4 regions of the Cellvibrio sp. QJXJ genome follow, and region 1 is predicted to be linked to each of the others. Evidence: predicted binding sites of a transcription regulator. Region 1 holds the regulator's gene; each other region holds the start of a gene.
The links. Region 1 encodes sigma-54, which starts transcription at its own class of promoters, with help from an activator protein. Its sites were predicted from a motif close to TGGCACANNNNTTGCNNT; they were not measured.
Positions count from the first base shown of each region.

Region 1 (3,182 bases):
ACTTATCATCTGCGGGAATATATTCAGATCCTGCCAGGCGTTGCGCACATCAATGCCGATTGCAAAACGCTGTTGGTCATCTTTATGAATTTGTATTTGTGCAACCAGCGCGGGTAGCAGGCTGACTGGTAGATTGTCGATGCAGTTAAAGCCCACATCTTCAAGGACATGCAGGGCGGTACTTTTTCCTGAGCCTGAAAGCCCGCTTACAATCACGAGGTGCATGGTATTGACCTGCTAAGGCGCTATAGCGACCTGATAAAGTGCGGCATCGCTATCGGCAGCACGCAAACGCTGGCGATAGTCAGCATTATTCAGCGCCCCAGCCAGAGCGGCCAGTGTTTGTAGGTGCTCATCATGAGCATCTTCGGGCACTAACATGGCGAAGAGAATGTCCACAGGCTGGGAATCTATGGCATCAAAGTCAATCGGGTCAGCCAATGTCAGGAGTGCACCGATCGTGCCGCTGCAGTTTTCAACCCTGCAATGCGGAATGGCAATGCCGTGTCCTATACCGGTTGAGCCAAGTCGCTCGCGACCAATCAAACGGCGAAATAACTCATCGGCATCAATGCCAGGAACATCCTGTGCGATGGCGTTGGCCAGTAGTTCCAGAGCACGTTTTTTGCTGCCGCCTTCAACGGCACACAAGGTTCGGCCGGGGCTAATAAGATTTTGAATTTGCATGGTAGGAGGTGATTACCAGGAATCTCTCAATTGTTGAGGCAGTGAGCGGAGATGATCTCGCTGCCTCCAGGGTGGGTTAGCGATGACTGCGCATCTTTTCTTTGTGCTTAATTAATTGGCGATCCAGCTTATCGGCCAATGAATCAATTGCTGCGTACAGATCTTCGTGAGTGGCATCCGCAAACAAATCTTTGCCGCTGACATGGATGGTTGCTTCTGCTTTTTGAATCAACTTGTCGACGGAGAGGATGACGTGAGTACTGGTAATGCGATCGTGGTGGTGGCTCAGGCGCTCAATTTTGCTGCTGACATAGTCTTTCAGCGAATCGGTAACTTCCAAATGATGACCACTGATGTTTATTTGCATAGATACTTCCTCTCGATAGAAACAAAATGGTTGTGATCAGCACAACCTAACAGCTCGTCCGTGATTTTCTTCCGAATTTCGTATTTATAACCGGTTAATGATAATTAAATGGTTTTGCGCTCATTAGAGGGTGGAATATTCAGCGACTCGCGATATTTTGCAATGGTACGACGCGCTACCTGAATTCCCTGTTCCGCGAGCAGGTCGGTGATTTTGCTGTCGCTCAACGGTTTTTTGGGGTTTTCCGCACTCACCAACTTTTTAATAATTGCGCGAATCGCTGTTGAAGAGCACTCGCCGCCGCTATCGGTACTAACATGGCTGGAGAAAAAGTATTTCAGTTCGAAGATACCCTGCGGTGTGTGCATATATTTCTGGGTGGTTACCCGCGAAATAGTGGATTCATGCATCTCAACAATTTCAGCAATATCGTGCAGCACCAGCGGCTTCATAGCCTCGGGGCCGTAATCGAGAAACCCGCGTTGTTTTTCCACAATACAACTGGCTACTTTAAGCAGAGTCTCATTGCGGCTCTGTAAACTTTTCAGGAACCAGCGGGCTTCTTGCAAATTATCCTTGAGAAATGTGTTGTCGCTGCTCGAGTCCGCGCGCTTTACCATGGAGGCATAATTGGAATTGATACGCAGGCGCGGTGCAATTTCCGGGTTTAATTCAACAATCCAGCGGCCATCGCGCTTTTCAACGAACACATCCGGTACTACATATTCCGTGTCACCACTGGCAATAATATCGCCTGGGCGAGGGTTTAGGCTTTGGATCAGGGTGATGGCCTGGCTCAACTCGGCCTCTTTCAGTTTGGTGCGGCGCATTAACTGACGGTAGTCGCGACTACCCAATATAGGCAAGTAAAGTTTGGCGATTAATTTTGCCGAATCCAAAAAGGGTGTTTTGGGGTCAAACTGTTGTAACTGCACCAATAAACATTCAGATAAGTTTTGGCTGCACACACCGCAGGGATCAAACTGCTGCAGCCGGTGTTGAACTGCAACAACTTCATCCAGTTCCAGCTCTTCAAAATCGCCACGCATTCCTTCGAATATTTCTTCGATGGTAATAGACAGCATGCCGCTGGGTTCAACCGCGTCGATAATTGCCATCGCTAACACCCGGTCGCGATCTGACATGGGCGTTAAATTGAGTTGCCACATCAAATGATCATAGAGTGAGTCGGTAACGGCGCGACGACTTTCAAAATCATTGTCTTCATTGTCGTAGTTGCTGGAGCTGCCGGTTGATGAGGTTTGGTAAACATCGTCCCAGCTGGTATCTACCGGTAAATCGCTGGGAATCGAGTCGCTCCAGTCACCGCTGTCGGCGCTGAAACTATCGCCTTCACCATAGACATCGCTATCACCAAAGGATTCCCCATCGCTAAAGCTTTCGCCCTCGCCAAAACTTTCAGATTCGCCGTAGCCTGGTTCGTTGAAGTTATCAGCGGTTGATGACGAGAAATTGTCGCTGGCACTGAAGTCGGCGCTATTGTCGGTGCCGGATTCTGCAGCAATTTCCTGCTGGCGGGTGTAATCAATCTTATCGTCCGCGCTGCCTTCGTAATCGCTGCTGGTAGTTGCTGAGTCAAAACCTTCCTCAACTTCCAGCATGGGATTGGATTCGAGCGCTTCCTGGATTTCCTGTTGAAGATCCAGCGTGGAGAGCTGCAAAAGACGTATCGCCTGTTGCAGTTGGGGAGTCATTGTCAGCTGTTGGCCGAGTTTAAGCTGGAGAGATTGTTTCATTGTTGTAGCAACAAACCCTTATTTAACGCGGGATGGAAAACATCTGTTAGGTGGAGTTTAGTCAGGGTTTGCGCTTCAAGCAACATACTTAAGCAAGCTTTATGCCTAGTAGCCAAATAATATTACTTGTCAAGTTGTTTGTCGGGTAGTTAAAGAGTTTGTTGAACTTACAGGCGAAAGTGTTCGCCCAGATAGACTTCGCGGACTTTGCTGTTACTCAACACTGTATCGGCATCACCTTCGGCAATAATGTGCCCTTCGCTTACGATATAGGCAGTCTCGCAGATGTCCAAGGTCTCGCGTACATTGTGGTCGGTAATAAGAACGCCAATCCCGCGATCTTTGAGGTGACGGACTATTTCTTTGATGTC
Region 1 is NZ_CP101662.1:2,024,451-2,027,632, reverse strand. It holds gene rapZ (RNase adapter RapZ) at 1-225, opposite strand, end outside; gene ptsN (PTS IIA-like nitrogen regulatory protein PtsN) at 238-687, opposite strand; gene hpf (ribosome hibernation-promoting factor, HPF/YfiA family) at 764-1,054, opposite strand; gene NNX04_RS08805 (RNA polymerase factor sigma-54) at 1,159-2,811, opposite strand; gene lptB (LPS export ABC transporter ATP-binding protein) at 2,979-3,182, opposite strand, start outside.

Region 2 (3,182 bases), 2.3 Mb from region 1:
TGAGTTTTCCATAAACACCGCTGTTAAATAACCATGTATCAAATGACTCAATACTTTCAACGGTTTTTTGGCAGTGATTTTTGAACGCAGCAACCGCACGCATAATCACCGAGCATTGATAATCAATAAAATAGGTCATATCCATCTCATCCGTTTCGGTATACAAATAGGATTTCCCGTATTGTGTAGCCGCTTCTTTTAATAGATTACTAATCGATATATAGCGGAAGGCACCATAATCTTTTTTAAACATAAACCAGTAAAACAATGCCCGCGCAACCCTGCCATTACCGTCATTAAATGGATGTTCGTATCCTATTGCAAAATGGATGCAAATCGCTTTTACCAAGGAATGAATATAGCTTTGACTTTCGATATCGTCATGATCTGTATTCACCCAATTACATAATGACTGCAAGCGCTCATCAAGCCCAGCAGCTGTTGGCGGCTGATGAACTATATTTCCATCACTATCCTCGACAACCACATTATCCGTCAGGCGAAAAATTCCCGGTGTGTATTTCCCGTCATCTATACCGCCAACGCCAATTGCATGAAGCTCTTTTATTAAATCAGCCGTGAGCGGAAGCAGTCGTTTATCCCATACAAAATGCATCATTTTAAAATTGCCAATAATCATGCGCTCATCCATGCTGCGCGGCTCACGCTTACGCTTGATCATCTCTTTCGCAACCAAGGTCGTTGTAGCCGCGCCTTCTAGCTGGCTACTACTTATCGCCTCGTCTTCAATCAGATCCTCTAGCATGTAAGCGATATTCAGCCCTTCGCCTACTTTTTTGTTAGCCCACTCTAATGCGGCGCTAGTAGTGGACTGATCGACGATTGTCGCAGTCTTCTGCATTAAATTAGTGGTTATATAGGTGCCCTTGCGCTTAGGGTCGACCTGACCGAATAACGACTGTTTTGCATGGGCGCGCGCTTCTTTGGTAAAAAACCAAGCTATATCAACAGATAGATCTTTTGGTACACGATGACGAAATTCATCGTAAGGTAAATACCGCCCCCGCGCATCAACAGGAGCAGCAAAAGGAATATACGGAGGCAACTGGTCAGAAGAGAGGCTTGCCCATGGGTTCGCTAGCTCGGCTTTGGCTGGAGGACGCTTAATCATCTCAATTCATCTCAAAAACAAACAATATTGAGATGAACTATAGTTTAGTCAGCTTCATATCTCAATATTTATAAAATTTGAGATATAGAAAGAAGGCTAAATCGCACCAATTTAGCCCCCCAACAAAAATCCCACGCACAACTTAAGCGCATAAAACCCTTCGTAAAAACCGCCTCAAAGCGCCCCATTCCATCCCCTTATAAAATTCATAACCAATTGAATAAAAAGACTTTTATTATTTTTAAATAGTAAATTTAGGACGCCGTTTTTAGGCTGGCACAGTTTCTGCAAAACCAACTGAAAAGCAATCTTGTATCCAAGATTGTATTTCAGATTTGAACGCAGGAACCATAATGACGCTGTTGCAAAATAACGAGACCACTGGCTGGACAATTACTGAATGGCTCAACGCCTATCGCAGCGAAGGTTTGCAGGCGCGCGATGCGCTGCTGAACCTTCGTGCACAACTCAAAGCCGATGACGCTGCCTGGATTTACATTGTTTCGGCCGCAGAGATTGAGGCACAGCTTAATGCGCTGGCGAGTCTTGATGATGCAACCAGCCTCCCGCTCTACGGTATCCCCTTCGCGGTTAAAGACAATATTGATGTTGCGGGCATGCCCACCACCGCAGCCTGCCCGGCGTTTACCTATATCGCCGAAGCCGATGCCACCTCTGTTGCACGCTTGAAACAAGCGGGGGCGATTGTGCTGGGCAAAACCAATCTGGATCAATTTGCGACGGGTTTGGTAGGCACGCGCTCACCTTATGGCGCCGTACCTAATTCATTTAATGCAGATTATGTGTCCGGCGGTTCCAGCTCCGGCTCAGCCACTACTGTTGCGCGCGGATTAGTACCTTTTAGTTTGGGCACCGATACCGCAGGCTCCGGCCGTGTGCCAGCGGGCTTTAACAATATCGTGGGCTTAAAACCAACCAAAGGGCGCTTCAGTACCAGCGGTGTTGTGCCCGCCTGTCGCAGTTTAGATTGCGTTTCGATTTTTTCACTCACCGTGGACGATGCAGAAACTGTTGCCAAGGTGATGGAAGGGTTTGACGCAACCGATGGTTATTCGCGCATTAACCACAGCACACCCATTTATTTTTCCGCCAAACCGCGTTTTGGTATTCCTGCATCACCCAATTGGTTTGGCGATACCCACGCCGAGGCGGCGTGGCTGGAAACACTGGAAAATATTTCAGCGCTGGGTGCGGAATTAATCACCATCGATTTCACGCCCATGTTCAACCTCGCGCAATTATTGTATGGCGGCCCCTGGGTTGCTGAGCGTCACGCCGCGATTAAGGATTTTATGCAAGACCACGCCGCCGATATGAATGATGTGGTGCGTGGCATTATTGAAAAAGCGGTGAATTTTTCTGCAACCGACGCTTACCGCGCTGAATATCAACGTGCTGATCTTGCGCGTGAAATCCAAACCTTAATGAGCGGTGTGGATGCGCTGCTAGTGCCAACATCGCCACGCCACCCAACACTCAATGAGGTAGCGGCTGACCCAGTGACGGTTAACAGCCAGCTCGGTACCTACACCAATTTTGTGAATCTCGCGGACTGTTCTGCTCTCGCATTACCTGCAACGCTGCGTGCCGATGGTTTGCCCTTTGGCATCACCTTAATTGCACCGGCATGGCAAGACGCCGCCCTCGCTGCCTTCGGTAAAAAATGGCACAGCAGTGTGAATTTAAAACTCGGCGCGACACAACAACCAACACCTGCACCACAAACAAATACCAATCCACCTGCTGGTTATGTGCGCCTCGCCGTTGTGGGCGCGCACCTCACCGGCATGCCACTTAATGTGCAATTGCAAGAGCGCAATGCCATTTTTGTGGAGAGCACTTATAGCGCCAGTAATTACCGTTTATTCGCGCTGCCCAATACCACGCCGCCTAAACCTGGATTAATTCGCACTGAATCAACCGGTGCAGAAATTATTGTGGAGTTATGGGATGTACCACTGCAGCACTTCGGCAGTTTTGTTGCACTGATTCCCGCACCTCTCGGTATAGGCACATTGAGTTTGCACGA
Region 2 is NZ_CP101662.1:4,504,259-4,507,440, reverse strand. It holds gene NNX04_RS19515 (Fic family protein) at 1-1,132, opposite strand, end outside; gene atzF (allophanate hydrolase) at 1,486-3,182, shown strand, end outside.
Region 2: the regulator sigma-54 is predicted to act here: its motif matches at 1,407-1,424, upstream of atzF (allophanate hydrolase).

Region 3 (3,182 bases), 640 kb from region 1:
AGGGCTGGGGCTCTATCGAATAACCAGAAATAAACACCGCGAGTTGTGGGACCGCTATCTCATCCAGTTTCCCGACCTCGCCTCGCGCCAGCGCGGTTTAGCCAGCCAGCAGCAGTTTTTACTCGACCCCGAACGCGAATTGGTTACCAACCTGAGTTACAGCACTGGCATAGCATGGATGATCTACCGCCGCGCCCATATCGACTGCAATAACTTCCCCGACCTGCCGACCCTCGCCCAACTTTGGGCTGCGCATTTTGATAATGGCACCGGTGCCGTAAGAAATACCGACGGGTTTATCCAGTCCTATAACAAGTTGATCACACCTTATTTACACCGTCAGGTCGCCTAATCCAGACGATCTCATTCTGCTGACCTAGCGGATATCCAACACATCCACGTATTGCACCGCATCTTCTATGCGACCAAGCGGAGCGCTAATGGCGCAGCTGTCGTCATCTTCCTCGGCAGCGTGCTTGTTGGTTTCCAGATTGATGAAATCAAACAGGTTCAAATCAGCCAGCTGCGAAGGCTGCACATTGCGGATGGCGGTAAAAATGGTTTCGGTGCGGCCGGGGAATTGACGCTCCCACTGCACCAGCATGTCTTTCACCACCTGGCGCTGCAGGTTTTCCTGCGAACCGCAGAGGTTGCAGGGAATAATCGGGAAGCCCTTCAACTCCGCAAAGTGCGCAATATCCTCTTCCGAACAATAGGCCAAGGGGCGAATGACAATGTTGCGTTTATCGTCCGAGAGCAGCTTGGGTGGCATGGCTTTTAACTTGCCGCCGAAGAACATATTCAAAAACAGGGTTTCGATAATATCGTCGCGATGATGGCCCAAAGCGATTTTGGTCGCACCGATTTCATCGGCAAAACCATACAGCGTACCGCGGCGCAAACGGGAGCAAAGACCGCAGGTGGTTTTACCTTCGGGCACGACTTCTTTCACGATGCTGTAGGTATCGCGCTCGATGATGTGATACGGCACACCCAGCTCTGCCAAATACTGCGGCAGGATATGCTCGGGGAAACCGGGCTGCTTTTGGTCCATATTCACCGCCACTATTTCAAACGAAATGGGCGCGGTTTTTTGCAGGCTCAATAAGATATCGAGCATGGTGTAAGAGTCCTTACCGCCGGAGAGGCACACCATCACCTTATCGCCGTCTTCAATCATGCTGTAGTCAACAATGGCCGAGCCGGTCAAACGGCGCAGGCGCTTTTGCAGCTTGTTAAATTCCAGACGATCTTTGCGTTCGTGTAACTCTTTCATGGACTCAGCACTCATGGGGCATTAAAAACAGGGCGTTAAGACAGGGCTCGGCTCGCGCCGGGCAGCTCACCCGGCAGCGGCGCGCATTGTACGGATTTTACCCGCAAGTTGAAATCAATGACCGCCCGGAGGCAAAGCTTTGCCGGTATCAATTGATTATTTTGTCGCCAGCCATAAAAGCACCCCGCGCCAAGACTGGCCTCCAAGCGAGTGGCACAGCGCTTGCTCTAGGCAGATAAACACCCTCGGCTGTCAAAACCAGGGGTGACTTGTTGCCGCGAGGGGTTTCGAATGTCGTTTCTCGATAAATTATTTAAAAAAGGTCAACTCAAAGGCGCTGCCGACAGTGTTCAGAGTGAAGCCGCAACCAGCACGCCAGTGCCGGACGAATATCAAGCATTGTGGGAACTCAAAAAACAACGGCAGTTGCTGGAAGTAAAAATTACCGGCACTAGCCGCAGCTACCAAAGCATGATTATGGCCATCGACCTGGAGCGCGGCCTGCTCTGGCTGGATGACCTGTTTCCGCAACAACTGATATTGGATGCGGGCGACGAGCTGTGTATTCGCCACCATCGCAACACTGAAGAACTGGTAATTCGCGCGCCGATTGTGGCACTTGGCTCCAGTTATGGCACCTCGGGTATCGCTATCGAATTACCCAATTTTGCCTACTATCAACCGCGCCGCCGCTTTCCGCGCTACACCATTGGCCATCAATCACCCTTGTCGGTAAAAATTCGCCCAATCGGCCAGGAACCCAGCTTTGGCACCCTGCAAGACATTTCCGTGGGTGGTATGCGCCTGATGGTAGCGGGCAACCTCTTGCCTTACCTGCGCCATGGGGCGGTGATGCCGCTGTGTGAAGTCAACCTGAGTGAAGAGTTACAAATTCGCTGCCGTGCCCGGATTTGCGCTTTCCGTATGGGCCGCAGCCCTTATCGCCACACCCAGATCAGCATTGAGTTTATCGACCTGGAGGAGGACAAGCGCACGGCGCTGGGGCGATTTCTGCGCGAGCAACAATTCAATACCAGCCTGGAACTCGGCGCCCTACAACAGCATCGCCCGCAAACCAGTAGAGCCAACGGACGCGCCTACGCCGCCTGATAACGACATTTAAAACTACAGCAACGAATGCGAAACATATTCGCACTAGAGATTCGTTATTTTTGAACTAGGCTTGAATGACCGATTGTATTTATTTGAATTAAATCACATTTCGGGATTTTCATCGGCGTAACTCAGGATCTACACATGCGCAACAATGGCCACACCACCGGCAGAGAAGTACACCTTTCCAATAAGGATGAAATAGTTTCCTCGTCCAACCTGCGCGGCGATATCGAATTTTGTAACGACACCTTCTGTCGTATTTCTGGCTACAGCCACGACGAACTTATCAATCAGCCCCATAATATTTTGCGTCATCCACAAATGCCACCCGCCGCGTTTGCCATGCTCTGGGAAACGCTAAAAGCCGGCAAACCCTGGATGGGCATAGTGAAAAACCGCTGTAAAAATGGCGACCACTATTGGGTGGATGCCTACATCACCCCGCTGCGCCAAAATGGCCAAATTTATGGTTACGAGTCGGTGCGGGCCAAAGCCGAACCCCACTTGATCAAACGCGCTGAAGCCGTTTATGCACGTATCAATCAAGGCAAGGCCCCCTACTCTGCTGCTGAAAAATACTGGAGTCTTTATGGCAACAGCGTAGCAATCACTCTTGTCAGCTGGATTCTGTTACTCATCACCAGCGGCCTGCTGAGCTCCTTATCAACCACCAACGCTATCGTCAGCTTGATTGTGGCCGCTGTTGTGGGTGGAACCGCGCAAGTGATGCAACAGGGGCGCATTGCCCAGGCACTGCAAGAGGCGCGAGCTACCATCAACGACCCTTTTG
Region 3 is NZ_CP101662.1:1,388,853-1,392,034, forward strand. It holds gene NNX04_RS05945 (hypothetical protein) at 1-352, shown strand, start outside; gene ttcA (tRNA 2-thiocytidine(32) synthetase TtcA) at 377-1,276, opposite strand; gene NNX04_RS05955 (flagellar brake protein) at 1,568-2,386, shown strand; gene NNX04_RS05960 (methyl-accepting chemotaxis protein) at 2,534-3,182, shown strand, end outside.
Region 3: the regulator sigma-54 is predicted to act here: its motif matches at 1,488-1,505, upstream of NNX04_RS05955 (flagellar brake protein).

Region 4 (3,182 bases), 1.5 Mb from region 1:
CTTACACCCCTATTCAGTCTGCTATTAGCCACTACTCTTTGTTACTCGCGACATCACCATCAAGAAGATTGATCCAGCAACCGAGCAAATTCAAGTGTAATGATAAAATTTTAAAGCACACCAACAAAGGAATGGCAATTAGCAAGCCGATAACCCCCCACAGCCAACCCCAGGCGAACATCCACAACACGACCAATAAGGGATTCATATTAAACCGTCGACCTAATACTGTTGGCGTTACCAACTGCGACTCAATAAAATTTAATGCCAAAAAACTACCTGGCACCAGCAGCGCCATACTCACTGACTCGTATTCTAAAAAACCGACACCGGTCAGAATTACGCACAACAATAATGGTCCGATATAAGGTGCAAAATTTAACATGGCCGCCAACGTACCCCAAAGCAACGGATCTTCCACACCTATTATTGCCATTACACAGGCCGTTGCTGCCCCCAAACCAATATTGATAATAGAAATTAACAATGCATAGCGGGATATATCGTCGCGCACAGTTTGAAAGATAATCACCGCTTTCTTTTTTTCGGCAAATGATGATTGGGAGCGAACAAAATTACGCATCAGGTTATCACCGTATACCAGAAAGAAATAAGTAATGACAAATACTGCAGCAACCTGGACTAAAAACATCGCCGTAGTACCTGCGGCGAGTGACACCGCAGAAAAAAGAATCGTTTCAAAGAGGCTGCTAACAGCATTACTTTCTTGACTAGCCGAGGGCATGACCTGTGATCGCAACAAATTAAACTGATCAGCAAAGCCATTTAGATGTGCAGTTAATTTATTCCCCAGCTCGGGCAAACTACCTAACCAATGCGCAGCAGGCCCACCGAGGAAAACACAGGTCAAGCCCAGCATAAAAAGCAGAAAAATAACCACTAATGCGGCAGCAAGCGGATGCGGTAATTTAAAATCGGCGAGGAGCCGCACAAGCGGACTGGAAAATAATGCAATAAAACCGGCAACAAATATCGGTAGTAATAAGGTGCGGCAAAAATACAAGGTATAGAGTACTGCAATCACTACCAATATATTTAGAGCCATGCCTATAGTATTGGAGAAATTAATACGCCTTATTATCTGTGTATCAGGCGTACTCCCCGGGTTGTGATGCACAATTGGACTATTCATAACGACTCCCTGAGCATTGGCATTGACTCAGGATATCTGCTATTTCCATACCAGCTTTACGCGAAAAAGATATACCTCACTCCCACAATGTAATTTCCTTTAATAAAAATTTACATATTTTTGTAGTTTTTTCATAAATCTTAATTTATTACCTGCCATATAAACCAAAAATAATCACATCAAATATCCCCCGCAGATTTTCCCCACACGCAAAAACAGTGGTTCCCGGGTAATTTTTGATTAATTGGCATGAATTAAGCTTTATCCTTTACGTGCCCTCTTTAACGAGCGCATGTTTTTCAACGAAATATTTTCAATATTTTTTGAAAAAATTTTCCAAAGGAGAACATCATGAAAAATACTTTATTTGACTCAATCACCATTTCTCTTAGCGCCCTTGCGCTCACCACGTCACTGTCTGCCGTCGCAGCCAACACAGAGCCTGCAGCAAATAATAGTGCCCATACAGAGAACACTTATACCGAAAAAACTTACACTGAGAAAAGAAGCGCGGCAGAATTTTGGGCCGACTTTAAACAGGATAGCAAACAGACCTGGCAGGATAGTAAAGCAGCATTCAAAGACGGCTGGATTGAAAGCAAGCTGGAAACAGCGTTAATCCTGAATGAGCACCTCAATGCATTCAAAATTGACATTGAAGTCGATAAAGATATGGCCACTCTGGGTGGAGAAGTTCACTCCGATATTGAAAAAGAACTGGCCGAAAATATTGCGCTGGGCGTTGAAGGCATTGACGCAGTGACCAATAACATCAAGGTAATTGAAAAACCCGCTAAAAACGCAGAATCTGTTGCCCCGCAAGGTCGTAACTTCGCACAGTATGTCGCTGACGTTTCCACCACTGCGGCAATTAAAACCGAGCTGCTGGCTTCGCCCAACATTAAAGGCTTGGCAATTGATGTGGACACACTAAACCATAAGGTAACCCTTTCCGGTCAAGTGAGTTCACTGGAACAAAAAGCATTAGCGCAAGCAATAGCCGCCAAACACGAAAATGTGAAAGGTGTGGTGAATAATTTGCAAATTAAGTCGTGATTCCAATGAGCACAAAACTTGATGTGAATATTATTAACGGGGCGGGTACCGCCCCGGCTTCGCATTAAGAGAAAAACAAGTGCAAATACAACAAGTTATAAAACAAACCTCACAAAGACATGCAACTTCAGCAAAGGGTTCAGCGTTTGTTCAGCTGTAATTTAGGCTTTATCCCTCCCGCTGAATGGTTTAGTCTTACTTTTAATTAAGTCACACGAGCCTACTAACCACTTGAACACCCACGTTATATCCCCCCCGGAAATTATTACCCAGCCTCTATCGCTGGAGCCTAGTGATAGTCGTCGCCTTGCCAACCTCAATGGTCTGCTCGGCCAACACCTGCGCCAGATTGAAGAGCGCCTTGATATTGAAATTCGCAATCGCGGTTCAGAGTTCCAGCTGGTAGGCCCCGCCAACAAAACCCGTGCTGCCGCCGAACTACTGCGAAACCTTTACGAATTTACCGGTCACAGTGAACTCACCCCGGATGAAGTACATCTCGCTTTGCAAACCTCAGGAATTGAACAGCTTATGCAACAACTCGATAACGCCGAGTCTATTGTGGATGACGCCGCAATCGGCGCTACAGCACCTGCCACCGAAACCACGGGCGACGAAGGCGGCATTACGCTTATCCGCACTAAAAAGTGCACTATCAAGCCACGTGGCCTCAACCAACAGCGTTACGTGCGCGCCGTGCAGCGCCATGACATCAATTTCGGTATTGGCCCAGCCGGTACGGGCAAGACCTACCTCGCTGTGGCCTGTGCGGTAGAAGCCTTATTGAAAAATGAGATAGAGCGTATTTTGCTGGTGCGCCCTGCGGTTGAAGCAGGTGAGAAACTCGGGTTTCTACCAGGCGACCTGGCGCAGAAAGTCGACCCCTACCTGCGCCCGCTTTACGATGCCCTGTTTGAAATGCTGGGCTTTGATACCGTAGGCAAGCTGATGGAGCGCGGTGTGATTGAAGTGG
Region 4 is NZ_CP101662.1:528,556-531,737, reverse strand. It holds gene NNX04_RS02375 (AI-2E family transporter) at 32-1,153, opposite strand; gene NNX04_RS02370 (BON domain-containing protein) at 1,505-2,209, shown strand; gene NNX04_RS02365 (PhoH family protein) at 2,441-3,182, shown strand, end outside.
Region 4: the regulator sigma-54 is predicted to act here: its motif matches at 1,399-1,416, upstream of NNX04_RS02370 (BON domain-containing protein).